2 linked regions of the Parabacteroides chongii genome follow. Each later gene encodes a partner of the first gene's protein in a complex. Links are inferred from orthologs where the notes say so. Each region holds a gene or a part of one and is shown in the gene's direction. Other genes may lie near its edges.

What was found.
Region 2: the proteins of secY (region 1) and secA are in contact, whole or in part, in a crystal structure (PDB 3DIN), measured with the Thermotoga maritima proteins. The link is inferred for Parabacteroides chongii from one-to-one orthologs. Residues at the interface, in WP_004081795.1 of Thermotoga maritima: Glu108, Gly109, Glu110, Glu111, Ala236, Glu237, Arg238, Arg239, Ile240, Thr241, Ile242, Gln243, Tyr244, Ala245, Arg246, Arg247, Val248, Thr249, Gly250, Arg251, Arg252, Val253, Tyr254, Gly256, Ala257, Ser258, Thr259, Tyr260, Leu261, Pro262; in WP_004082002.1 of Thermotoga maritima: Glu261, Ala262, Arg263, Lys300, Ala301, Arg302, Thr303, Ile304, Ile305, Leu323, Tyr324, Asp325, Pro326, Val329, Ser330, Tyr333, Ile336, Lys340, Phe345, Val349, Glu363, Phe364, Tyr374, Ser375, Gly376, Gly377, Glu393, Ile395, Thr482, Ser483.

What each region holds. Positions count from the first base shown.
Region 1 is NZ_CP120849.1:388,805-401,539, reverse strand. The notes cover bases 9,824-12,735. They hold secY (preprotein translocase subunit SecY), read left to right. Parts: upstream 9,824-10,565; coding sequence 10,566-11,906; downstream 11,907-12,735. Other genes in these bases: infA (translation initiation factor IF-1), read left to right, coding at 12,707-12,735; map (type I methionyl aminopeptidase), read left to right, coding at 11,911-12,696; rplO (50S ribosomal protein L15), read left to right, coding at 10,116-10,562; rpmD (50S ribosomal protein L30), read left to right, coding at 9,910-10,086; rpsE (30S ribosomal protein S5), read left to right, coding at 9,824-9,893. Also shown: fusA (elongation factor G), read left to right, coding at 1-1,294; rpsJ (30S ribosomal protein S10), read left to right, coding at 1,316-1,621; rplC (50S ribosomal protein L3), read left to right, coding at 1,643-2,260; rplD (50S ribosomal protein L4), read left to right, coding at 2,260-2,889; rplW (50S ribosomal protein L23), read left to right, coding at 2,901-3,194; rplB (50S ribosomal protein L2), read left to right, coding at 3,203-4,027; rpsS (30S ribosomal protein S19), read left to right, coding at 4,048-4,317; rplV (50S ribosomal protein L22), read left to right, coding at 4,371-4,781; rpsC (30S ribosomal protein S3), read left to right, coding at 4,788-5,525; rplP (50S ribosomal protein L16), read left to right, coding at 5,545-5,979; rpmC (50S ribosomal protein L29), read left to right, coding at 5,985-6,182; rpsQ (30S ribosomal protein S17), read left to right, coding at 6,192-6,449; rplN (50S ribosomal protein L14), read left to right, coding at 6,451-6,816; rplX (50S ribosomal protein L24), read left to right, coding at 6,835-7,155; rplE (50S ribosomal protein L5), read left to right, coding at 7,155-7,712; rpsN (30S ribosomal protein S14), read left to right, coding at 7,716-7,985; and 5 more genes. UniProt on the Escherichia coli protein: The central subunit of the protein translocation channel SecYEG. Consists of two halves formed by TMs 1-5 and 6-10.
Region 2 is NZ_CP120849.1:3,367,083-3,378,361, reverse strand. What follows is about bases 7,299-11,279. They hold secA (preprotein translocase subunit SecA), read left to right. Parts: upstream 7,299-7,692; coding sequence 7,693-11,079; downstream 11,080-11,279. Other genes in these bases: P3L47_RS12440 (glycerate kinase family protein), read left to right, coding at 11,166-11,279; P3L47_RS12450 (alkaline phosphatase family protein), read left to right, coding at 7,299-7,523. Outside these bases: P3L47_RS12485 (tetratricopeptide repeat protein), read right to left, coding at 1-165; BamG family beta-barrel-assembly machinery protein, read right to left, coding at 196-1,479; P3L47_RS12475 (type III pantothenate kinase), read right to left, coding at 1,466-2,194; P3L47_RS12470 (6-bladed beta-propeller), read right to left, coding at 2,296-3,450; P3L47_RS12465 (HU family DNA-binding protein), read left to right, coding at 3,818-4,408; P3L47_RS12460 (GlsB/YeaQ/YmgE family stress response membrane protein), read left to right, coding at 4,466-4,705; P3L47_RS12455 (lipoprotein N-acyltransferase Lnb domain-containing protein), read left to right, coding at 4,736-5,917; more of P3L47_RS12450, read left to right, coding at 5,934-7,298. UniProt on the Escherichia coli protein: Required for protein export, interacts with the SecYEG preprotein conducting channel.

The sequences.
Region 1 (12,735 bases):
TGACGCTGTGTGTGCATTCCTGCCTTCTCCTGAAGATACTCCTGCTATCGAAGGTACTGATCCTAATGATCCCGAAAAAGTAATTATCCGTAAGCCGTTGTTTGAAGAACCGTTGACTGCTTTGGCATTTAAGATTGCAACAGACCCTTATGTAGGACGTTTGTGCTTCTTCCGTGTGTATGCAGGTTCATTGAATGCAGGTTCTTACGTTTACAATACTCGTTCAGGTAAGAAAGAACGTATTTCTCGTCTGTTCCAGATGCACTCAAACAAACAGAACCCGATGGAAACTATCGGTTGTGGTGATATTGGTGCAGGTGTAGGTTTCAAAGATATCCGTACTGGTGATACTTTGTGTGACGAAAATCATCCGATCACATTGGAATCTATGGACTTCCCGGATCCGGTTATCGGTATCGCAGTAGAGCCTAAAACTCAGAAAGACCTGGATAAACTGGGTATGGGATTGGCTAAGCTGGCTGAAGAAGATCCTACATTCCGTGTACAGACTAACGAAGAAACAGGTCAGACTGTTATTAGCGGTATGGGTGAGCTTCACCTCGATATCATCGTTGACCGTTTGCGTCGTGAGTTTAAGGTTGAATGTAATCAGGGTAAACCTCAGGTTACTTATAAAGAAGCTATCACTAAGCCTGTTGAACTTCGTGAAGTTTATAAGAAACAGTCTGGTGGTCGTGGTAAGTTTGCTGATATCATCGTTCGCGTTGAACCGGCTGACGAAAATTTCGAAGGTACTCTGCAGTTCATTGACGAAGTAAAGGGTGGTAACGTTCCTAAAGAATTTATCCCTTCTGTTCAGAAAGGTTTCGAAAAGGCTATGAAGAACGGTATCCTTGCCGGTTATCCGTTGGATAAGCTGAAAGTGACTTTGATCGATGGTTCATTCCACCCGGTTGACTCTGACCAGTTGTCATTCGAAATCTGTGCTATTCAGGCATTCAAGAACGCTTCTGAAAAGGCAGGTCCTGCTTTGATGGAACCGATCATGCAGATGGAGGTTGTTACTCCGGAAGAGAGCATGGGTGATGTTATCGGTGACTTGAACAAACGTCGCGGTCAAGTAGAAGGCATGGAAACAAGCCGTACCGGTGCACGTGTTGTTAAAGCGAAAGTGCCTTTGGCAGAAACATTCGGTTATGTAACTGCTTTGCGTACTATCACTTCAGGTCGTGCAACATCTTCAATGCAGTTCTCTCACTATGCTCAGGTATCTTCTTCTATCGCTAAGCAGGTACTGACAGAAGTACAGGGTCGTGCTGATTTGATCAAATAATTTAGAAACATATATAACAATATGAGCCAAAAGATCAGAATTAAATTAAAGTCTTACGATTATTCTCTGGTAGACAAGTCTGCCGAGAAGATCGTGAAGACGGTAAAGGCTACAGGTGCTGTTGTTAGCGGACCGATTCCTCTGCCTACACACAAGCGTATCTTTACTGTGAACCGCTCTACTTTCGTTAATAAGAAATCACGTGAGCAGTTCGAACTGTCATCTTATAAAAGATTGATAGATATCTATAGCTCAACTGCAAAAACAGTTGACGCATTGATGAAGCTGGAATTACCCAGCGGTGTTGAAGTAGAAATTAAAGTGTGAGTTATTTAAAAATTAAGTGAAATGCCAGGATTATTAGGAAAAAAAATCGGAATGACATCCGTTTTCAGTGCCGAGGGAAAGAATCTTCCATGCACTGTTATCGAAGTGGGTCCTTGTGTTGTTACACAGATTAAGACTTTGGAAAAAGATGGCTATGAAGCTGTACAGTTAGGTTTCGAAGACAAAAAAGAGAAACATACTACACAGCCTGAAATGGGTCACTTCAAAAAAGCCGGTGTAACTCCCAAGAGATACTTGGCCGAGTTCAAGAATTTTGAAACTGCATACAATCTGGGTGACGTGATCACTGTGGATTATCTGGAAAATGCAGGTTTCGTTGATGTAGTTGGTACATCAAAAGGTAAAGGTTTCCAGGGTGTAGTAAAACGTCATGGTTTCGGTGGTGTAGGTCAGACTACTCACGGTCAGCATAACCGTTTGCGTGCTCCCGGTGGTATTGGTGCTTGTTCTTACCCTGCAAAGGTATTCAAGGGCATGCGTATGGCCGGACAGATGGGTAATGAACGTGTAACAGTTCAGAACCTGGAAGTGATCAAGGTAATGCCGGAACACAATCTTTTATTGGTTAAAGGATCTGTTCCAGGAGCAAAAGGTTCAATCGTATTAATTGAAAAGTAATGGAACTGAGCGTATTTAATATTAAAGGTGAAGATACCGGAAGAAAGGTAACTTTGAACGATGCTATCTTCGGCATTGAACCCAATGATCATGCCATCTACCTGGATGTAAAACAGTATTTGGCTAACCAGCGTCAGGGTACTCACAAATCGAAAGAAAGAAGTGAGATCTCTGGTAGTACACGCAAACTGATCCGTCAGAAAGGTGGTGGTGGAGCCCGTCGTGGTGATATCAACTCTCCTGTATTGGTTGGTGGTGCTCGCGTTTTCGGTCCGAAACCGAGAGATTATGAGTTCAAATTGAATAAGAAGGTAAAAGGTCTGGCTCGTAAGTCTGCTTTGGCTTATAAAGCTAAAAATAATGCAATTGTAGTTGTAGAAGATTTCGCTCTGGAAGCTCCGAAGACTAAAGAATTTGTAACAATTGCTAAAAACCTGAAAGTGGCTGATAAAAAGTTACTTATGGTTTTACCGGAGAAAAATAATTTTGTATATTTGTCGGCTCGTAATTTAGAAAAGACAAATGTTATAACAGCTTCTGAATTAAACACATACAAAGTGCTTGATGCAGCTAATTTGGTTTTGACTGAAAGCTCTGTTGCTGTTATAGAAAAACTTTTTAATGCATAAGGAGTAAAGAAATGGGAATTATCATTAAACCTATAGTAACAGAGAAGCAAACAGCGATTACAGAAAAAATGGCTAATCGCTATGGTTTTCGTGTTTCTCCTGATGCCAACAAGTTGGAGATCAAAAAAGCTGTACAGGATATGTATAATGTAACCGTAGTTGATGTTAACACCATCAACTACTCTGGCAAGCAGAAAAGCCGTTATACAAAATCAGGTATTATCAATGGTAAACAATCAGCTTTTAAGAAGGCAATCGTAACGTTGAAAGAAGGAGAAACAATAGATTTCTTTAGTAATATCTAAAAAAAGAAATGGGAATACGTAAATTAAAGCCCACAACACCGGGGCAGAGACACAAAGTTATTGGTGCATTTGATAAAATCACTGCAAGTACACCAGAGAAGTCTCTTGTGGTAGGTAAGAGCAGTACTGGTGGTCGTAACAACACAGGTAAGATGACTATGCGTTATCTTGGTGGCGGTCACAAACAAAAGTACAGAATTATCGATTTCAAGAGAAATAAAGATGGCATTCCTGCAACAGTAAAGTCTATCGAGTACGATCCAAACCGTACTTCTCGTATCGCTTTATTGTATTATGCTGACGGAGCAAAGAGCTATATCATCGCTCCGAACGGCTTGGAAGTTGGCCAGACAGTGGTTTCAGGTAGCGATGCCGCTCCTGAGGTAGGTAATACTTTGCCTATGGCAAATATTCCCGTTGGTACTATTATTCACAATATTGAGCTTCGTCCTGGACAGGGTGCTAAAATGGTACGTTCTGCAGGTGCATTTGCTCAGTTGACTTCTAAAGAAGGTGCTTATGCAATTATTAAGATGCCTTCTGGCGAAACCAGAAAGATTCTTGCTGCATGTAAGGCTACAATTGGTAGTGTAGGTAACTCAGACCATGGTCTTGAAAAATCAGGTAAAGCCGGTCGCTCTAGATGGTTAGGTCGTCGTCCTCACAACCGTGGTGTTGTAATGAACCCGGTTGATCACCCAATGGGTGGTGGTGAAGGTCGTGCTTCCGGAGGTCATCCAAGATCTCGTACAGGCTTGTATGCTAAGGGCTTGAAGACAAGAGCACCGAAGAAGCATTCTTCAAAGTATATTATTGAAAGAAGAAAGAAATAATCTGATTAATTAAGTAAACTATGAGTCGTTCACTAAAAAAAGGCCCGTATATTAACGTAAAGCTGGAAAAGAAAGTCTTGACTATGAATGAGTCAGGAAAGAAAGCCGTAGTTAAGACATGGGCAAGAGCTTCAATGATCTCGCCTGATTTCGTAGGCCATACTATTGCAGTTCACAATGGAAATAAATTTATTCCTGTTTTTGTAACCGAGAATATGGTAGGTCACAAGTTGGGAGAATTTTCACCAACTCGTACGTTCCGTGGTCACGCCGGTAACAAGAAGAAATAATTATCGGTAGTAACAGGAATTCAGGAATCTGAAAATAAAAAGAATCAATAAAAATGGGTGCTAGAAAAAGAATATCAGCTGAAGCAAGAAAAGAAGCCCAAAAGACCATGTACTTCGCAAAATTGCGTAATGTACCTACTTCTCCGCGTAAGATGCGTCTCGTTGTAGACATGATCCGCGGTATGGAAGTATTCCGTGCACTTGGTGTTTTGAAGTTTTCTAACAAGGAAGCTGCAGCAAGAGTAGAAAAATTGCTTCGTTCAGCAATTGCCAATTGGGAGCAGAAAAATGAACGTAAAGCAGAAACTGGTGAGTTGTTTGTTTCTTCAATCAGCGTAGACTGCGCTACTACATTGAAGAGAATGCGTCCGGCTCCCCAGGGTAGAGGATACAGAATTCGTAAACGTTCGAACCATGTAACCTTGTTTGTGGATACACTTAGTAAAAACGATAGTCAAAATTAATTGTAGATGGGACAAAAAGTTAATCCGGTTAGTAATCGTTTAGGAATCATCCGTGGTTGGGATTCCAATTGGTATGGCGGCAAGAATTACGGAGATACTTTGCTGGAAGATAGCAAAATTCGTAAATATCTGAATGCTCGTCTTGCTAAAGCTAGTGTATCTCGTATCGTTATTGAACGTACGCTTAAGTTGATCACAATAACAGTTTGCACATCACGTCCGGGCATTATCATCGGTAAAGGTGGTCAGGAAGTTGATAAATTGAAAGAAGAGTTGAAAAAGATTACCGACAAAGAAGTTCAGATCAACATCTTTGAGGTAAAAAGACCCGAATTAGACGCAGTCATTGTTGCAAACAATATTGCTCGTCAGCTTGAAGGAAAAATTGCTTACCGTCGTGCTATCAAGATGGCTATCGCCTCTACCATGAGAATGGGTGCCGAAGGTATTAAAGTGCAAGTATCTGGTCGTTTGAATGGTGCTGAAATGGCCCGTTCTGAAATGTACAAAGAAGGAAGAACTCCGTTACACACTCTGAGAGCAGATATCGATTACGCTTTGGCTGAAGCGTTGACGAAAGTTGGCTTGCTGGGTATCAAGGTGTGGATCTGCCGTGGTGAAGTTTATGGTAAGAGAGATCTTGCTCCTTCATTCACTGCCTCTAAAGATTCAGGCCGCAGAAATGACAATGCCGGTGGCAACAGAGGAGATAAAAACTTCAAGAGAAAGAAAGCTAATCGTTAAACGTTAGAATTAAGAAGAGATGTTACAACCAAAGAAAACCAAGTTCAGAAGACAGCAGAAAGGCCGCATGAAGGGTGAAGCTCAACGTGGCAACCAGCTGGCATTCGGTTCGTTTGGTATAAAAGCGTTAGAGAATAAATGGATTACCGGTCGCCAGATTGAAGCTGCCCGTATCGCGGTAACTCGTTATATGCAACGTCAAGGTCAGGTTTGGGTTCGGATTTTCCCGGATAAACCTATTACAAAGAAACCGGCCGAAGTACGTATGGGTAAAGGTAAAGGTAATCCAGAAGGATTTGTTGCGCCTGTTACTCCAGGTCGTCTTATTTTCGAAATCGAAGGTGTTCCCTTTGATATTGCCAAAGAAGCTTTGCGCTTAGCTGCTCAAAAGCTTCCGGTGACAACGAAGTTTGTTGTGAGACGTGATTATGATATGGCTAATCAAAATGCGTAATTGTTATGAAGATTGCAGAAATTAGAGAATTAAGCACAAAAGAATTGCTTGAAAGAGTAGATGCTGAGGTTGCTGCCTACGATCAGAAGGTTATTAACCACACTATCTCTCCGACAGACAACCCTGCTCAGATTAAACAACAACGCAGGATGATTGCGCGCATGAAAACAGAATTGCGCCAGAGAGAACTTAACAACAAATAATTGAGCCTGATGGAAACTAGAAATTTAAGAAAAGAAAGAGCGGGCGTGGTTACTAGCAACAAGATGGAAAAAAGCATCACTGTTGCTATTAAATGGAAGGAAAAACACCCCATTTATGGTAAGTTCGTTAATAAAACGAAGAAATATCATGCTCATGACGAAAAGAACGAGTGTAATATAGGTGATACCGTAAAAATTATGGAAACTCGTCCTTTGAGCAAAACAAAGAGATGGAGATTAGTTCAAATAATCGAAAGAGCTAAGTAACATGATACAACAAGAATCAAGACTAGTAGTAGCAGATAACAGTGGCGCAAAAGAAGCATTATGTATCCGTGTTTTAGGCGGAACAAGAAAACGCTATGCCACTGTTGGGGATGTAATTGTAGTTGCAATTAAGAGTGTAATCCCGTCAAGTGACGTGAAGAAGGGTGCTGTTTCTAAAGCTATCATTGTTCGCACTAAAAAAGAAATCCGTCGCCAGGATGGTTCATACATCCGTTTCGATGATAACGCTTGCGTATTGTTGAATGCCGGTGGTGATATTCGTGGAAGCCGTATCTTCGGTCCGGTTGCCAGAGAACTTCGTGCAACAAATATGAAAATTGTTTCACTTGCACCTGAAGTACTTTAATTCGTAAAATTTAAGGTAATGAGTAAATTACATATCAAAAAAGGCGATATAGTTTTTGTTAATGCCGGCGAAGACAAAGGTAAAACAGGTCGTGTTTTACAGGTGCTCGTAGACGAGAACCGTGCTATTGTTGAAGGCGTTAATATGGTATCAAAGCATACCAAGCCTAATGCAAAGAATCCGCAAGGAGGAATTGAAAAGAAAGAAGCTCCTATCCATCTTTCAAACCTGAACGTGGTTGACCCTAAATTTGGAAAACCGACGCGTATCGGCCGTAAGGAAAATGCAGAAGGTGCTTTAGTTCGTTATTCTAAAAAATCAGGGGAGGAAATTAAGTAATGAGCAATACTGCCAGTCTTAAAAAAGAATATCAGGACAGAATTGTTCCTGCTTTGACGAAAGAGTTCGGATATAAATCAGTAATGCAGGTTCCTGTACTGAAAAAGATTGTTATCAATCAGGGATTAGGTATGGCTGCTGCTGACAAGAAGATCATTGATATCGCTATCAGCGAATTGTCTACAATTACAGGTCAGAAAGCTGTTGCGACAGTATCTAAAAAGGATATCTCAAACTTTAAGTTACGTAAAAAAATGCCGATCGGTGTGATGGTAACACTGCGCCGCGAGCAAATGTACGAATTTTTGGAAAGATTAGTTCGTATCGCTCTTCCGCGTATTCGTGACTTCAAAGGTATTGAAAGTAAATTAGATGGTAGAGGTAATTATACCATGGGTATTCAGGAACAGATTATTTTTCCTGAAATTAATATCGATAATATTACTAAAATATTAGGAATGAATATTACCTTTGTGACCTCTGCGAAAACAGATGAAGAAGGGTATGCTCTGTTGAGAGAATTTGGGTTGCCTTTTAAAAATGCAAAAAAAGACTAAGTTATGGCTAAGGAATCAATGAAAGCCCGCGAGGTTAAGAGAGCAAAGCTTGTAGCTAAATATGCTGCTAAAAGAGCAGAATTGAAAGCTGCCGGCGACTATGAAGCTTTGCAGGCTTTACCTAAAAATGCTTCTCCTGTACGTTTGCACAACCGTTGCAAGATCACAGGACGTCCGAAAGGGTATGTACGCCAGTTCGGCATTTCACGTATTCAATTCCGTGAAATGGCATCCAATGGTTTAATCCCGGGTGTAAAGAAAGCAAGTTGGTAAGTTTTTTTATTTAAATATTGTCCGGGTGGCCGGATCAATTTAATTCATTTATATATGACAGATCCTATTGCAGATTATTTGACAAGATTGCGTAACGCAATCAAAGCGAAGCACAGAGTTGTTGAAGTGCCGGCGTCAAATTTAAAGAAAGAGATCACGAAGATCCTTTTCGAAAAGGGCTACATTCTTAATTTTAAGTTTGTAGAAGAAGGTCCTCAGGGTACAATTAAGATTGCCTTGAAGTACGACTTGGTAAACAAAGTGAATGCAATCAAGAAACTTGAGAGAGTTTCTTCTCCAGGTTTGCGTAAGTACACTGGTTACAAAGAAATGCCGAGAGTATTGAATGGTTTAGGTATTGCCGTTCTTTCTACTTCTAAGGGTGTGATGACAGACAAAGAAGCCCGCGATCTTAAAATCGGTGGCGAAGTATTATGTTATGTTTATTAATTAGGAGGAAAGAAGAATGTCAAGAATAGGAAAATTACCAATTCATGTGCCAGCCGGTGTAACGGTTACGATTAAGGATAGCGTAGTGACTGTAAAAGGTCCTAAGGGCGAAATGACTCAGGCTGTTAATCCTGATATTAATGTAACTCTGGAAGATGGAGTTATGCATTTAACAAGACCGACTGACGACAAGAACCATCGTGCATTACATGGTTTGTATCGTTCTTTGATCAACAATATGGTGATCGGTGTATCTGAAGGATACAAGAAAGAACTGGAACTGGTCGGTGTTGGTTATCGTGTGACTAACACAGGACAGCTGTTGGATCTTTCTTTAGGTTATACTCACAACATCTACATGCAGTTACCTAAGGAAGTGAAGGTTGAAACGAAGACTGAGAGAAATAAGAATCCTCTTATTATCCTTGAATCAGCTGATAAACAATTATTAGGTCAGATTTGTGCTAAGATTCGTTCATTCAGAATGCCGGAACCGTATAAAGGTAAGGGTATCAAGTTCGTGGGTGAAGAAATTCGCAGAAAGTCTGGTAAATCAGCAGGTAAGTAATCTACGTAAACTGAAATTATCATGACAACGAAGGAAGAAAGAAGATTAAAAATAAAACAAGGCATTCGCGGTAAAGTATCAGGTACTTCTGAACGTCCGCGCCTTACTGTGTTTAGAAGCAATAAGCAGATCTATGCACAGGTTATAGATGATACTACAGGTAAGACTTTGGCTGCTGCTTCTTCTTTGAAGCTGGATGTAAAAGCTCCTAAAAAGGAAGTTGCTGCAAAAGTTGGCGAATTAATAGCTAAATCAGCTCAGGAAGCTGGTATTCAGACTGTTGTTTTCGACCGTAATGGTTACCTGTATCATGGGAGAATTAAAGAATTAGCAGATGCTGCACGTAACGGCGGCCTTAAATTTTAATGAAGATGGCAGGAGTTAATAATAGAGTTAAATCGACCAACGACTTAGAGTTGAAGGACAGATTGGTTGCAATCAACCGCGTAACTAAAGTTACAAAAGGTGGACGTACTTTTAGTTTTGCTGCTATCGTAGTAGTAGGAAACGAAGACGGTATCATCGGTTGGGGCTTAGGTAAAGCTGGTGAAGTAACGACAGCTATCGCTAAAGGTGTAGAAGCTGCTAAAAAGAATTTGATCAAGGTTCCTGTTCACAAAGGTACTATTCCTCACGAACAACTTGCTAAATTCGGTGGTGCACAGGTGCTGATCAGACCGGCATCTCATGGTACTGGTGTAAAAGCCGGTGGTGCTATGCGTGCTGTATTGGAAAGTGTTGGTATTACTGACGTTTTGGCAAAGTCTAAAGGTTCTTCAAACCCTCACAACTTAGTAAAAGCTACTATTGCTGCTTTGAGTGAATTGAGAAGTCCGTTTACTGTTGCTCAGAATAGAGGTATTGCTGTTGAAAAAGTGTTTAGAGGTTAATTAGGGAGGAAAAATTATGGCGACTATTAAAATTAAACAAGTTAAGAGTAGAATTAAGTGCCCGAAAGACCAAAAAAGAACACTGGATGCACTGGGCCTGACAAAGTTGAACCGTGTAGTAGAACATGAAGCTACTCCGGCTATCTTGGGCATGGTTGAGAAAGTGAAACATTTGGTTTCAGTAGAAAAGTAATAATTGGTTGAAAAAATAAATTATAAGATATGAACTTATCAAATTTAAAACCTGCTGAAGGATCTACTAAGACCAGAAAAAGAATCGGCCGTGGTCCGGGTTCAGGATTAGGAGGAACTTCAACAAGAGGTCATAAAGGAGCAAAGTCTAGATCTGGTTATTCAAGAAAGATCGGATTTGAAGGTGGTCAGATGCCAATTCAGAGACGTTTGCCTAAATTTGGTTTCAAGAATATTAATCGTGTTGAATATAAAGCTATCAATATCGCTACATTACAGTTAATGGCTGAAGCTCAGAACTTAACTAAAATTGGTGTTAACGAATTGATCGAAGCTGGTTTTATTTCTTCATCTCAATTGGTTAAAATTCTTGGTAATGGTAGCCTGACTGTTAAATTAGATGTTGAAGCTCACGCTTTCTCTAAGAGTGCAGAAGCAGCTATCCAGGCCGCAGGTGGAACTGTTGTTAAACTCTAAGTCATGAGAGCAGTTGAAACAATAAAAAATATCTGGAAGATTGAGGATCTGAGAAATCGGATCCTCACCACTCTTTTATTGGTGGCTATATATCGCTTCGGAACGTATGTAGTACTTCCTGGTATTGATCCTCAAGCGTTAACCGCTTTACAGGCGCAGACAAGAGGCGGATTGCTTGCACTGTTGGATATGTTTTCAGGTGGTGCATTCTCTAATGCTTCAATTTTTGCATTGGGTATTATGCCTTATATTTCCGCTTCAATTGTTATGCAGTTGTTAGCCATAGCAGTTCCTTCTTTCCAGAAACTACAGAGAGAAGGCGAGAGTGGTCGTAGAAAGATCAATCAGTGGACACGCTATTTGACAGTAGCTATCCTGTTATTCCAGGGACCGACTTATCTTGTGAATCTGAGTGTTCAGTTGAAAGCCGCTGGTGCAGCATTACCTCCGGGTATCATGTTTACTGTCTCTTCTACTATTATTTTGGCTGCAGGAAGTATGTTTATCTTATGGCTAGGTGAAAGAATTACAGATAAAGGTGTTGGAAATGGTATTTCATTTATCATTTTGATTGGTATCATAGCCCGTCTGCCCCATTCATTGTTCCAGGAATTTATTTCAAGAACAAGTGAAAAAACTGGTGGTCTGGTTATGTTCTTGTTTGAGATGCTGTTTCTTTTACTTGTTATTGCCGGTGCTATTTTGCTGGTTCAGGGAACTCGTAAAGTGCCCGTACAGTACGCAAAGAGAATTATAGGAAACAAACAGTATGGTGGCGCACGTCAGTATATCCCGTTAAAGGTAAATGCTGCGAACGTTATGCCTATCATCTTTGCTCAGGCAATTATGTTTATTCCTATTTCTATTGTAGGATTCTCTAGTACTGGTGATCAAAGTGGTTTTTGGGCTGCATTTATGGATAATACCGGTTTTTGGTATAACTTCGTTTTTGCGGTATTGATTATCCTCTTTACTTATTTCTATACAGCTATCACGATCAATCCGACGCAGATGGCTGATGATTTGAAGAGAAACAATGGATTTATTCCGGGTGTTAAACCTGGAAAAAGTACCAAAGACTATCTGGATACAATCATGGACCGCATTACTCTTCCAGGTGCATTCTTCCTGGCATTAGTAGCTATTATGCCTGCTTTTGCAAGAATCGCTGGTGTGAGTATGGAGTTCTCTCAGTTCTTTGGAGGAACATCTTTGTTGATTTTGGTTGGTGTAGTGTTGGATACGTTACAGCAAGTCGAAAGTCATTTGTTGATGCGTCATTATGACGGTTTGTTAAAGTCAGGAAGAATTAAGGGTCGTACAGGCTCAGTTGCCGCTTATTAATAGAATGATCTATTTAAAAACAGATGAAGAAATCGAGTTGATGCGTTCGGCCAACCAGTTAGTAGGCCGGACACTAGGAGAGCTTGCTAAGCACATTGCTCCCGGAGTAACAACTCTTCAACTCGATAAAATTGCTGAAGAATTCATTAGGGATAATGGAGCAGTTCCAGCCTTTTTAGGGTATGGTGGTTTTCCAAATTCAATATGTGCTTCTGTAAACGAGCAAGTAGTACATGGTATTCCTTCCTCAAAAGCTATTTTAAAGGAAGGTGATGTCATATCTGTTGATTGTGGAACAATATTGAATGGTTTTGTTGGTGATTCCGCCTATACATTTTGTGTGGGAGAAGTCGATCCGGCAGTGAAGAAATTGTTGAAAACAACGAAAGAATCTCTTTACCTGGGTATCCAACAAGCTGTGGAAGGAAAACGAATAGGGGATGTGAGTCATGCGGTACAGTCATATTGTGAATCGAAAGGATACTCTGTAGTAAGAGAACTGGTAGGGCACGGTATCGGTCGCAAAATGCATGAAGAACCTGAAGTACCTAATTATGGAAGATATGGTTGCGGACCGTTGTTGCGTAGTGGAATGTGTATTTGCATTGAACCTATGATCAATATGGGAAGTAAGAATATCGTTTTTGAAAAGGACGGTTGGACGGTACGTACAAAGGACAGAAAGTGCTCTGCTCATTTTGAACATTGTATTGCAATCAGACCCGATGGTCCTCAGATTTTGTCTTCATTTGAATTTTTAGAAGAAGTCCTAGGAAGTAACGCAATTTAATTTGATTTATATGGCTAAACAAGCAGCTATTGAACAAGA
Region 2 (11,279 bases), 3.0 Mb from region 1 along the record:
GTTCCCGGCCTTTGCATAAGGAACGAACAAGCTGATATTGGTTACACAACGGATACTGTCTTCACCTGATCCAAACTGTGTTCCATTATCTACTCCTTTCTGTGCATACGCGCCGAATGCTCCCATGGAACATGCAGCTGCAATTAACAATACCTTTATTTTCATATCTGTTTTAATTTAAGTTAGCAATTTAAATTAATCAACTTTTTTCTTCCAGAACCACATTTCATTGAATGTATAATTAACAGTAAAACGGAAATACTGTTCATCAATCATGTTTTTTCCACTAGGATTAATCTTCGTGTATTCAAAAGATATATTTACTAACGAACGGTTATCAATCAACGGCAATCCCATACCAACACTCACACCATATTCATTATATCCATTACCTTTATAGGCCGCATCATCCGTATTATTTATCATCAGATAAGAATTACTGTAATGAGCACCGGCACGGTATCTTATGCGACTAAAAAAGTTACGATTCTGATAGTTCGGAATAATTTCTCCACCGGCAGCTACCCGCACACGATTTTTGAAACTACTCTTTTCATCCGCATAAAAGGCTTTATCCCATGTTTCGTACAGTACGTCCGCCGCTAATGTCAGTTTATCTCTCTTCACATACGATGCACCGAAACCGATTGAATTCGGTATATCAAATGCCATATTTTTCGTTGTATCCGACGCAACCACTTCAGCTGAACCGGAAGAGGTAGACTTATACGTTGTATTAATATACGTCGAATTCAGACGATTTTTAGGAGAAAATACCAATCCCAATGTAATCTCTTCTCTTTTGCTGATCGGGTGAGTATACTGGACACCGAAATCAAGCTTTATATCCCGCACTTCCAGATTCTGATTCCGGATCGTATTGTATTCCGTACTGCTACCGACAATAGAAGTCTGCTCGTGCTTGATGTTGCCAAAAAGATATCCGACATTTGCTCCAACTGAAAGACGCTTCTTCCATATATCTATAGACAAACCAGCATACAAATCGTTTAATCCGCCGGAACCATTAAATGTTTCTACGTAATTGAATCCGCCTTCAGTCGTTCTCGGAGCGCCAAAGCTATATCCGACATAAGAATAAGGTAAAATCCCCACACTCATGGCAATACGTTTATGGATAGGGAACTGCAACGCAATGTATTCCACATTTCCATTAACATTATGTTGCTTATTAACTCCGTCGTCGAACCAGGATAATTGCCCTGAAACGCCAAAGTCAAAAAGGAATGTCAACGAATCCATGCAGCTATAAGATGCAGGGTTCATCGGGTTGATCTGTTTCGGCGATCTCAATCCGAAACCGATGCCACCCATTGCGCGTCCTGCTCCAAATGAGCGATCAGCCAATTCACCGTAACCGAAGCGGGTATATGGCGAGTTAGTGTTATTTTGTGCCGCTAGCGACAACTGTGTCAATATAAGAATGCTTGCTATTAGTAGCTTATTAATCTTCAACATTATACTCTAAGATTCTGTTTAATCCTGTCAACACTAAATTAATGTCTGCAAAGATGGAGTTTTTTAGCCGTCTTTCAAAATAAAACGAATGACCACCTGTTAAAAAAACCAAAAGATTAGGATATTTTATCCGTAGCTTCTCGATATATCCATCCATCTCGTAGACTATTCCATTTACTACTCCTGCTTGAATAGCACTCTCAGTATTTGTTCCCAACAAAGGGATCTCCTCCTGTTCCGTCACCAAAGGTAGTTTTTTGGTATAAGAATTCAAAGCTTTGAAACGTGTAGTCATCCCCGGAGATATATTTCCTCCCAGATAAGTACCCGAAGCTTCGATCAGTTCATAAGTGATTGCTGTGCCAGCGTCGATGACCAGCAGGTCTTTTCCCGGTTCCAGGTAATTAGCCCCGACTGCCGCAGCGAGCCGGTCTTTTCCCAAAGTTTCAGGCGTTTCATATTGAACCGAAATAGGCAACCGGATCGTTTCATCCAAAAAGATGAACCGCTGAAGTTTTCCCCGCAGGTAATCATTCAGCTCTTCATTCCGGCCTATCACAGTCGACAATATTCCATGTTCAAAATCGTATTTCCCAAAGAGAGACTCCAATTCATCAACATCGAATTTCTTGTATACAAAAGAGGCTTCCATATGCTTCTCGCTGTATACCGCAACTTTTGAAGAGGTGTTTCCTTGTTCTATAATTAAATTCACGTGACTGAAATTTTCCGCAAAGAAAAGCAAAATTGGTGAAATAACAGGCATAACTAAGGTACAACCTGCAAAATAATCAGCAAAAAAACTTTCAGATACTCCTATTTCTTTTGCTTTACCAACATAATCACCGGATTGTCTTCTTCATCCAACTTCGAGACAATTTCTTTCAATTTGCCATCTTTCAGTTGGCCTTTCTTGTAAATCTCAACAAGCCGGGATGCATTTAAACTAGTGGCGTTTTCGATTTCGCGATTAATCGACTTAGCAGTCATAGCGACAGTCCTTTTTTCAGCATAGTCGTCATTGCATACGGCTACTTGAAACATTGCTTTTTCTTCCCTGTCGTACACCAGTTCATCCGTATAGAATCCGTTTCCCTTTTCAAAGTTAAATACATTTTTAAGGGTTTGCATAAAATGATAGCGGTCGGTAGAAATACCCATATAAAGAAAAACTTCAGGCTGCATGGTATGTGCAGAAGGGGTTCTTACAATGAAGGGGATTAATGTACCATCCGGTGCATAGTGATACAATGTATCGGCAGATGTATCCACCAGTGTCCAAGCGTCGTGGCTCAGACGTATTGGATAAGAATAGCTTGCTATAAATTTATCTCCATCAACCACAATCGGCGTGTTAATCGTTTTGAAAGGAATAAAAATTTCCCGGGTAACACTTCCATCTTGTTTGGATATAATAATATGGTATGATTTGCTTCTATCCTTTCCCTTACTATGATAATCAGACATATCATAGCAAATTAAATTATTTTTGTCATAATCGAAAACAGATGAAACCTCCCGACCTAGATTCAAACACCGCTTGAATCCTCCGTAAAGATCATACACTAAAATTTTATTTCCCTGTGACTTTACGAATATTTCCCCATTACTTTCATCAAGAATAACGTCATTCATCCTTGTATATTCTTCCGCTCCTTGCCCCTGCCGGTTTATCTTCCTTACTCCTTTACCGGTTTTTCGGTCAAAAAGGAAAATATCCCCATCATTATTTCTATTTGTCGCCAATAAGTATTCTTTTCCTACATCTCGTACCAAACCTTGCGTAAGAAACTGGTCAGTGGTTTCCAGCGCAATATATTCCACATCCATAAAATCCTGAAGAACCAGTTCTTTTTTAGGATAGCTTGTTGTGACATCAACAGTGATGAGATCATCTGCCTGTTGTTTATTTTTTTCACATCCTGCTACTACTAACAGGATAAAAACTAAAATTAAATTTTGATTCTTCATATAAGTAGGAATGTTTTCTTTTAAACGTCCGAAAGTTACATAATATTACGAATATATCGTAAATAAAAGGATAAAAATATTTAACCATATAACATTTCATACTTGAACAACAAGAATACCGCCAACCATTCAATATAAATAAAAAACATCCTTATCAGAGAACAATTCCTTCTCATCCATTGTATATTTGTATCTGAAACTGTTTGCCTTTCGATAGCTATGGTAAAGCCTTTCGATAGCTGTGGAAAGATCTTACGATAGCTATCAAAAAGCCTTACCATAGCTATCGAAAGGCAAATGGTTTGAAAGATCACCGGAATAACATGCTGATGCCCCGACAAAGTCATCAGCAACTAATATTAAAAACATGGCTATAAGATTCACAGAACACAAAACACCGCGTCCGAAAGGCAACGAAGAAAAGCTGATACATGCCCGCACGACAGCCAGCCAGACCCGGCAGATGGATGATATTTGTAAAGTTATCTGTCAACGTTCCTCCATTTCGTCGGCCGATGTAAAAGCCGTTTTGGATTCATTTGTATGGTATATCGAATTCTCCCTGAGATACGGGGATCACGTGGAGCTGGAAGAGTTAGGTTATTTCTCACCGGCGCTTCGCACCCGTAAACAATCGGATGGAAAGTTTATGGTAACAGTAGACGGCGTAAACTTCCGGTGTTCTGAAAAACTGAAACAAAAGTTACGCACTGCAAAACTTGAAAAAGAGTCACAACCACAAACCTATCCACTGCAAAAACGGGAAGAACGGATGCGGGAATATTTCAAAGAACATGAAACCATCACAACACCCACCTATGCAAAACTGAACGCTTGCTCCCACTACCGGGCGAAAGCCGACTTGGAATCGTATCTGGAAAAAAAGATACTGATCCGTATCGGTGGCAGTACACATGTTTCTTACTTGTTAAATGAAAACACATTTCGTCAGAAATAATTTAAACATAAGTTCCCGATCCCTTGTTTATTAATAACAACACTAAATTAGGTTATTATGGGAATTATAGGTTCGATTATTATTGGTATCCTTGCCGGCTTTCTGGCTGGGAAAATATTAAAGGGAAGTGGATTCGGGTTGATTGTAAACCTGATAGTAGGTATCATCGGCGGTGTATTGGGCGGATGGCTATTCGGACTGCTGGGATTGAGCGTGAACGGAGTCATCGGAAGCCTGGTCATGTCGACCGTCGGTGCCATCGTTTTATTATGGATCGTTTCTCTATTTAAAAAATAGCTTTACCTTTGTGCGATAAAAATTTATCGTATGAAAAAGAACTTGCTTCTGCTTTTTCTGCTCCTTTGCCTGATCCCGGCAAAGGCGCAATACAGATTAAGCGACGAAGCGCAGATCAGCATATTGACGGCAGCTCCATCCGATGATGAAGTGTACACCTTGTACGGACATACGGCCATACGGGTGAAAGATTCTTTATATAAGCTCGATACTGTATTCAACTATGGCATTTTCGACTTTTCGAAACCGAACTTCATCTATCGTTTTACGAAAGGGGAAACGGATTATAAACTGGCTGCGTACAATTTCTCACATTATATAATAGAATATCAGATGCGGGGAAGCGAAGTGACCGAGCAGGTACTAAACCTCACCCCGGAAGAGATCAATAAGATATGGAATGCACTGATCGTCAATGCACAGCCGGAGAACGCCGTTTACCGGTACAATTTCTTTTTCGACAATTGTGCCACCCGACCGGTCGCTATCGTTGAAGAACAGGTAAACGGGAAAGTTAAATATAACAATCCGCCCGAACCGCAGACATTCCGCGATCTTATCAATTATTGTACGCGAAATAACTCATGGCTGACATTCGGATGCGACCTGGCATTGGGAAGTCCGACCGACCGGATCGCCACCCCACATGAAATGATGTTCCTGCCGGTTTACTTGAAAGATGAATTCGAAAAAGCAACCATTGTCAATCCGGACGGAAGCGAACGGAAGCTGATAAAACAGACAAACAGACTTTCGGAAGAGCTGATCAACGATACTAACACGACGAAAGAGTGGTTCACCCCTATGTTATGCAGCATGATTATTTTCCTGCTGGTACTGTCGATCACATTTGTCGAATGGCAGAGAAAAACCTATTTCCGCTTGGTGGACTGCATCCTCTTTTTCCTTGCAGGAGTGGCCGGTACGGTATTATTTTTCCTCTGTTTCATATCGACTCATCCCTGCGTCCGGCCGAACTGGTCGATCGTGTGGTTACAACCTTTCGACCTGATAGCTGTTATTTTGTTTGCAGTAAAAAAGTTCAGAAAGGCTGCATATTATTATCATTTTATTAACTTTGCGGCGCTTACGCTGCTGTTGGCGGGTTGGTATTTCATCCCACAACACTTAAATATAGCCTTTATCCCGCTTGTAGCCACGCTTTGGCTACGTTCCGGATACGGTATATACAGATGGCGGGCACATATTTGAACAGATGGAGAATCGAATGAGAAAAATAATAACGTCGCTTATCGCGATCCTGGTAGTCACAAACCTGGAGGCACAACAACGTACCCCCAAACTTGTAGTTTGTATTACCGTCGATCAGTTAAGGGGCGATTATATCGAATATTTCTACAATACATTCGGTGAACGTGGTTTCAAACGGTTGATGAACGAGGGTTTGGTATATAACAATATCAAATTTGAATTCACAGATGTCAACCAAGCAAGTGCTTTTGCGACCTTGTTTACCGGAAGTAATCCTTGTTTCCACGGAGTGACCGGAGATAAGTTTTACGATTTCGACAACGAAAAAGAAGTTTCCGTCCTATACGATAAAGACTATCTGGGAAATTATACGCGTGAAAACTATTCTCCCAAAAAGATGTTCAGCTCCACGATCGGAGATGAACTGAAAATCGCATCCAAAGGAAGAAGTGATGTCTATGCGATCGCTCCCGATGCTGAAAGTGCGATCCTTTCCGCAGGACATGCAGCCAACGGTGCATTCTGGATGGACGACATGAATGGGAAATGGGCAACAACCACCTATTATAAAGGTATCCCCTGGTATGTAGACCGCTATAACAATGGGGTCGAATCATTGTCCGCCCGCCTGGATCAGATGGTATGGACACCGTCCCTCCCACTGGATAAGTATAATGCATTTCCTTATGTGCTGGATGAAATTCCGTTCAAATATACCTTTAACGAAAAGACAACGGATTGTTTTCCGAAGCTGAAAACAACACCTTTCATTAATAAGGAGATCAACCGACTGGCATTGCAGTTCCTGGAATACGGGGCATTCGGTACACGAAGTTGTCCGGACATGCTGGCGATTACTTATTATGCGGGTAATTACAAGGGTATCATGAGCAAGGATTATACCCGTGAAATTCAGGATACCTATTACCAGCTGGATAAGGATATCGAGCAGTTGCTGGATGCCATCGACAAGAAAGTCGGTCTCGCCAACACATTGGTCGTATTTACCGGTTCCGGCTATTATACCAGTGAAGAGGAATATGCGGACGGATTACTGATTAATGGCGGTGAATTTCACCCGAAACGTTGCGTAGCATTGCTCAACATGTACCTGATGGCCATCTACGGTCAACAGAGCAGTTGGGTTAAAGGATTTTATAACAACCAGATATATCTGAACCGCAAGGCCATTGAAGATGCCAAACTCAGTTTGTCGGAGATTCAGAACAGATCCGCCGAGTTCCTGATGGAATTTAGCGGAGTTCAGCATGTAACAACCGATGATGCCCTGAGAACCGGTGCATGGAATGAAGGAACCGTCAAATTCCGTCAGGGAACCCATCACTTGAAACGTGGTGACCTGATCATCGAATTACAACCGGGCTGGATCATCAACAACGACAATCCAAAAGAAAAAGTTAAAATAATTCGTAACAACGCAGTCATTACTCCGCTTGTATTTATTGGTAACGGTATCAAGCCGGAACATATTTACCGCGAAGTAAAAGCCACAGAGGTAGCCCCTACGGTAACCCATGTGCTGAGGATACGGCCACCTAATGCATCCCAAAGTTTGCCTCTTTGGGAGTTGACGACCAAAAAATAAGACCCGGCCGGTCACAGGTATTGTTGTTAACCTCCCTCATAAAATAAACAAAGATTGACAGGTTTTTATTTTGGCACGAAGTTTGATAGAAGTATATCATTCCGGTGATCAATTAAATCCGATCGTCAACAAATAATCACTTTACGAAATAAATAAATTAATATATATCATGGGATTTAATGAAATTATGACGAAGCTGTTCGGCAACAAGTCGCAGCGAGACCTGAAAGAGATTACTCCATACGTGGATAAGATCAAGGCCGTATATCCGTCAATCCAAAAGCTCTCGAATGATGAACTGAGAGCAAAAACAGATGAAATCAAACAACGTATTCAGGATTATGTAGCTGCTGAACGGGCGCAGGTAGAAGAGCTTCGTAAAGGCATCGACGATAAAGAGCTGGAAGAACGTGAAGCCATCTGGGCAGAAGTAGATAAAATTGAAAAGGCGATCACCGACAAAATGGAGGTGGTCCTGGAAGAGTCTCTTCCGGAAGCATTCTCTATTATGAAAGAGACAGCCCGCCGCTTCACTGAAAACGAAGAAGTTGTAGTGACAGCTAATGACTTCGACCGTAATCTGGCAACCAAATATGATTTCGTTCGTATCGAAGACGATAAAGCCATCTTCCTGAATCACTGGAAAGCCGGTGGTAATGAAATTACCTGGGATATGGTACATTACGACGTTCAGTTGTTCGGTGGTGTCGTTCTGCATAAAGGTAAGATCGCCGAAATGGCAACCGGTGAAGGTAAAACTTTGGTCGCTACCCTGCCGGTATTCCTGAACGCCCTGACACGTAACGGTGTACATGTTGTTACCGTGAACGACTACCTGTCAAAACGTGACTCGGAATGGATGGGACCGCTTTATATGTTCCACGGACTTTCCGTAGACTGTATCGACAAACACCAGCCGAACTCGGATGCCCGCCGCGCTGCTTATAACGCCGACATCACATTCGGTACAAACAACGAATTTGGTTTCGACTACCTGCGTGACAATATGGCGATCAGCCCGAGCGACCTGGTACAGCGCAAACACAATTATGCCATCGTCGATGAGGTCGACTCCGTATTGATCGATGATGCCCGTACGCCGTTGATCATCTCCGGTCCGATCCCCCGTGGTGAAGAACAGTTGTTCGAACAGTTCCGTCCGAACGTGGAAGTGGTGGTTAACGCACAGAAAGACCTGTGCTCTAAATTGCTGATCGAAGCCAAGAAAAAGATGGCCAGCAGCGATCCGAAAGAAGTAGAAGAAGGTTCAATCCAATTATATCGTTCATTCAAAGGATATCCGCGTAACAAAGCGCTGATCAAATTCCTGAGTGAGCAGGGAGTAAAAGCTCAGATGTTGAAGACAGAAGAGTACTTCATGTCTGAAAACATGCGTCACATGCACGAAGCAACCGATGAACTGTACTTCGTGATCGACGAAAAGAACAACAGCGTAGAGCTGTCGGATAAAGGTATCGACCTGTTGACCGGCCGTTCTGACGACCCTACATTCTTCGTTCTGCCGGATATCACTTCCGAGCTGTCACAGCTGGAAAACTTCAAGGGCTCAGAAGAAGAAAAGCAGGCAAAGAAAGACGAGATCCTTGCCAACTACTCTGTAAAAAGCGAACGCGTACATACTATCAACCAGTTGCTGAAAGCCTACACATTGTTTGAAAAAGACGATGAATACGTAGTGATGGACAACAAGGTGATGATCGTAGACGAACAGACCGGACGTATCATGGACGGTCGCCGTTACTCAGACGGTCTGCACCAAGCTATCGAAGCCAAGGAAGGTGTAAAGGTGGAAGCTGCCACACAGACATTCGCAACTATCACTCTCCAAAACTATTTCCGTATGTATCACAAGCTGTCGGGTATGACCGGTACAGCCGAAACGGAAGCAGGCGAGTTTTGGGACATCTATAAACTGGATGTAGTGGTGATCCCGACAAACCGTCCGATCGCCCGTAACGATATGAACGACCGTATCTACAAGACCAAGCGTGAAAAATACGCTGCTGTTATCGAAGAAATCAGCGCTTTGGTCGAAGCCGGACGTCCGGTACTGGTCGGTACGACTTCAGTCGAAATCTCCGAATTATTGAGCCGTATGCTTACCCTGCGTAAGATCAAACATAACGTATTGAATGCGAAGTTACACCAAAAAGAAGCTGAGATCGTAGCATTGGCAGGTCAAAGCGGAACAGTGACTATCGCCACCAACATGGCCGGTCGTGGTACCGACATCAAGCTATCGGCTGAAGTTAAAGCTGCAGGCGGTTTGGCTATCATCGGTACGGAACGCCACGAGAGCCGTCGTGTAGACCGCCAGTTACGTGGTCGTGCAGGACGTCAGGGTGACCCGGGTTCTTCTGTATTCTATGTATCACTGGAAGATAACCTGATGCGTCTGTTCGCCTCCGACAAGATTGCCGGACTGATGGACAAACTGGGCTTCAAGGAAGGTGAAGTATTGGAACACAATATGCTGAGCAAATCAGTAGAACGTGCACAGAAGAAAGTGGAAGAAAACAACTTCGGTATCCGTAAACGTTTGCTGGAATATGACGACGTGATGAACTCACAACGTAACGTGATCTACACCCGTCGCCGTCACGCCTTGATGGGAGAACGTATCGGTTTGGATGTATTGAACACAATCTACGATACATCTATCGCTATTGCCGATCAACACTCTGACGGATTCGATTATGAAGGCTTCAAACTGGAACTGTTCAAGACGTTCGCTATGGAAAGTCCGTTCACAGAAGAGGAATTCAAGAACATGAAAGCAGCTCAACTGGGCGACAGACTGTTTGAGGAAGCATTGCAGTTGTTCAAACGCCGTATGGAACGCATGACTCAGGTAGCCAACCCGGTTATCAAACAGGTTTACGAACACCAGGGGGCTATGTACGAAAATATCATGATCCCTATCACGGACGGTAAACGTATGTATAACGTTTCATGTAATCTGAAAGAAGCATACGAAACAGAATGTAAAGCGATCACGAAAGCATTCCAAAAATCCATCGTACTGCATACGATCGACGAAGCATGGAAAGAACACCTGCGCGAAATGGACGAACTGCGTCATTCCGTTCAGAATGCAAGTTACGAAAACAAAGATCCATTGTTGATCTACAAGCTGGAATCATACAATCTGTTCAAATCGATGGTCGACACCATGAACCGTAAGACTGCTGCCGTATTGATGCGCGGACAGATTCCGGTACGCGAAGAACCGACCGAAGAAGAAAAGCAGGCTATGGCAGAACGCCAGGCAGCAGCACAGCAGGCTGCTCAACAAGCTGCCGCTGCAGAACGCCGTCGTATCGAAGTAAGACAGGCTGGTCCGGAAGAACGCCAGGACATGAGCCGTTACCGTACGGAGAAAACCGATATCAGCGGAAACAATGATCCGGAAGAACGTGCTCCGCAGCAACCGCGCCAGGAACCGATTCGCGCCGAAAAACGCGTAGGCCGTAACGATCTTTGTCCTTGCGGAAGCGGCAAGAAATACAAGAACTGTCACGGACAAGGTTTATAAAACCTGACAAGGTAACAGATAGAAAGGGTAGCTTACTGGTTAAGCTGCCCTTTTTTGTATCTTTACCCCATCCAAACAGATAGAAAATGAAAATAGTTATCGCCGTCGATTCTTTTAAAGGATGCCTCTCCTCCTCTTCCATCGCAAAGGCAGTGGAAGAAGGGATATTCAATACGTTGCCCGAATGTGAAGTGATCAAA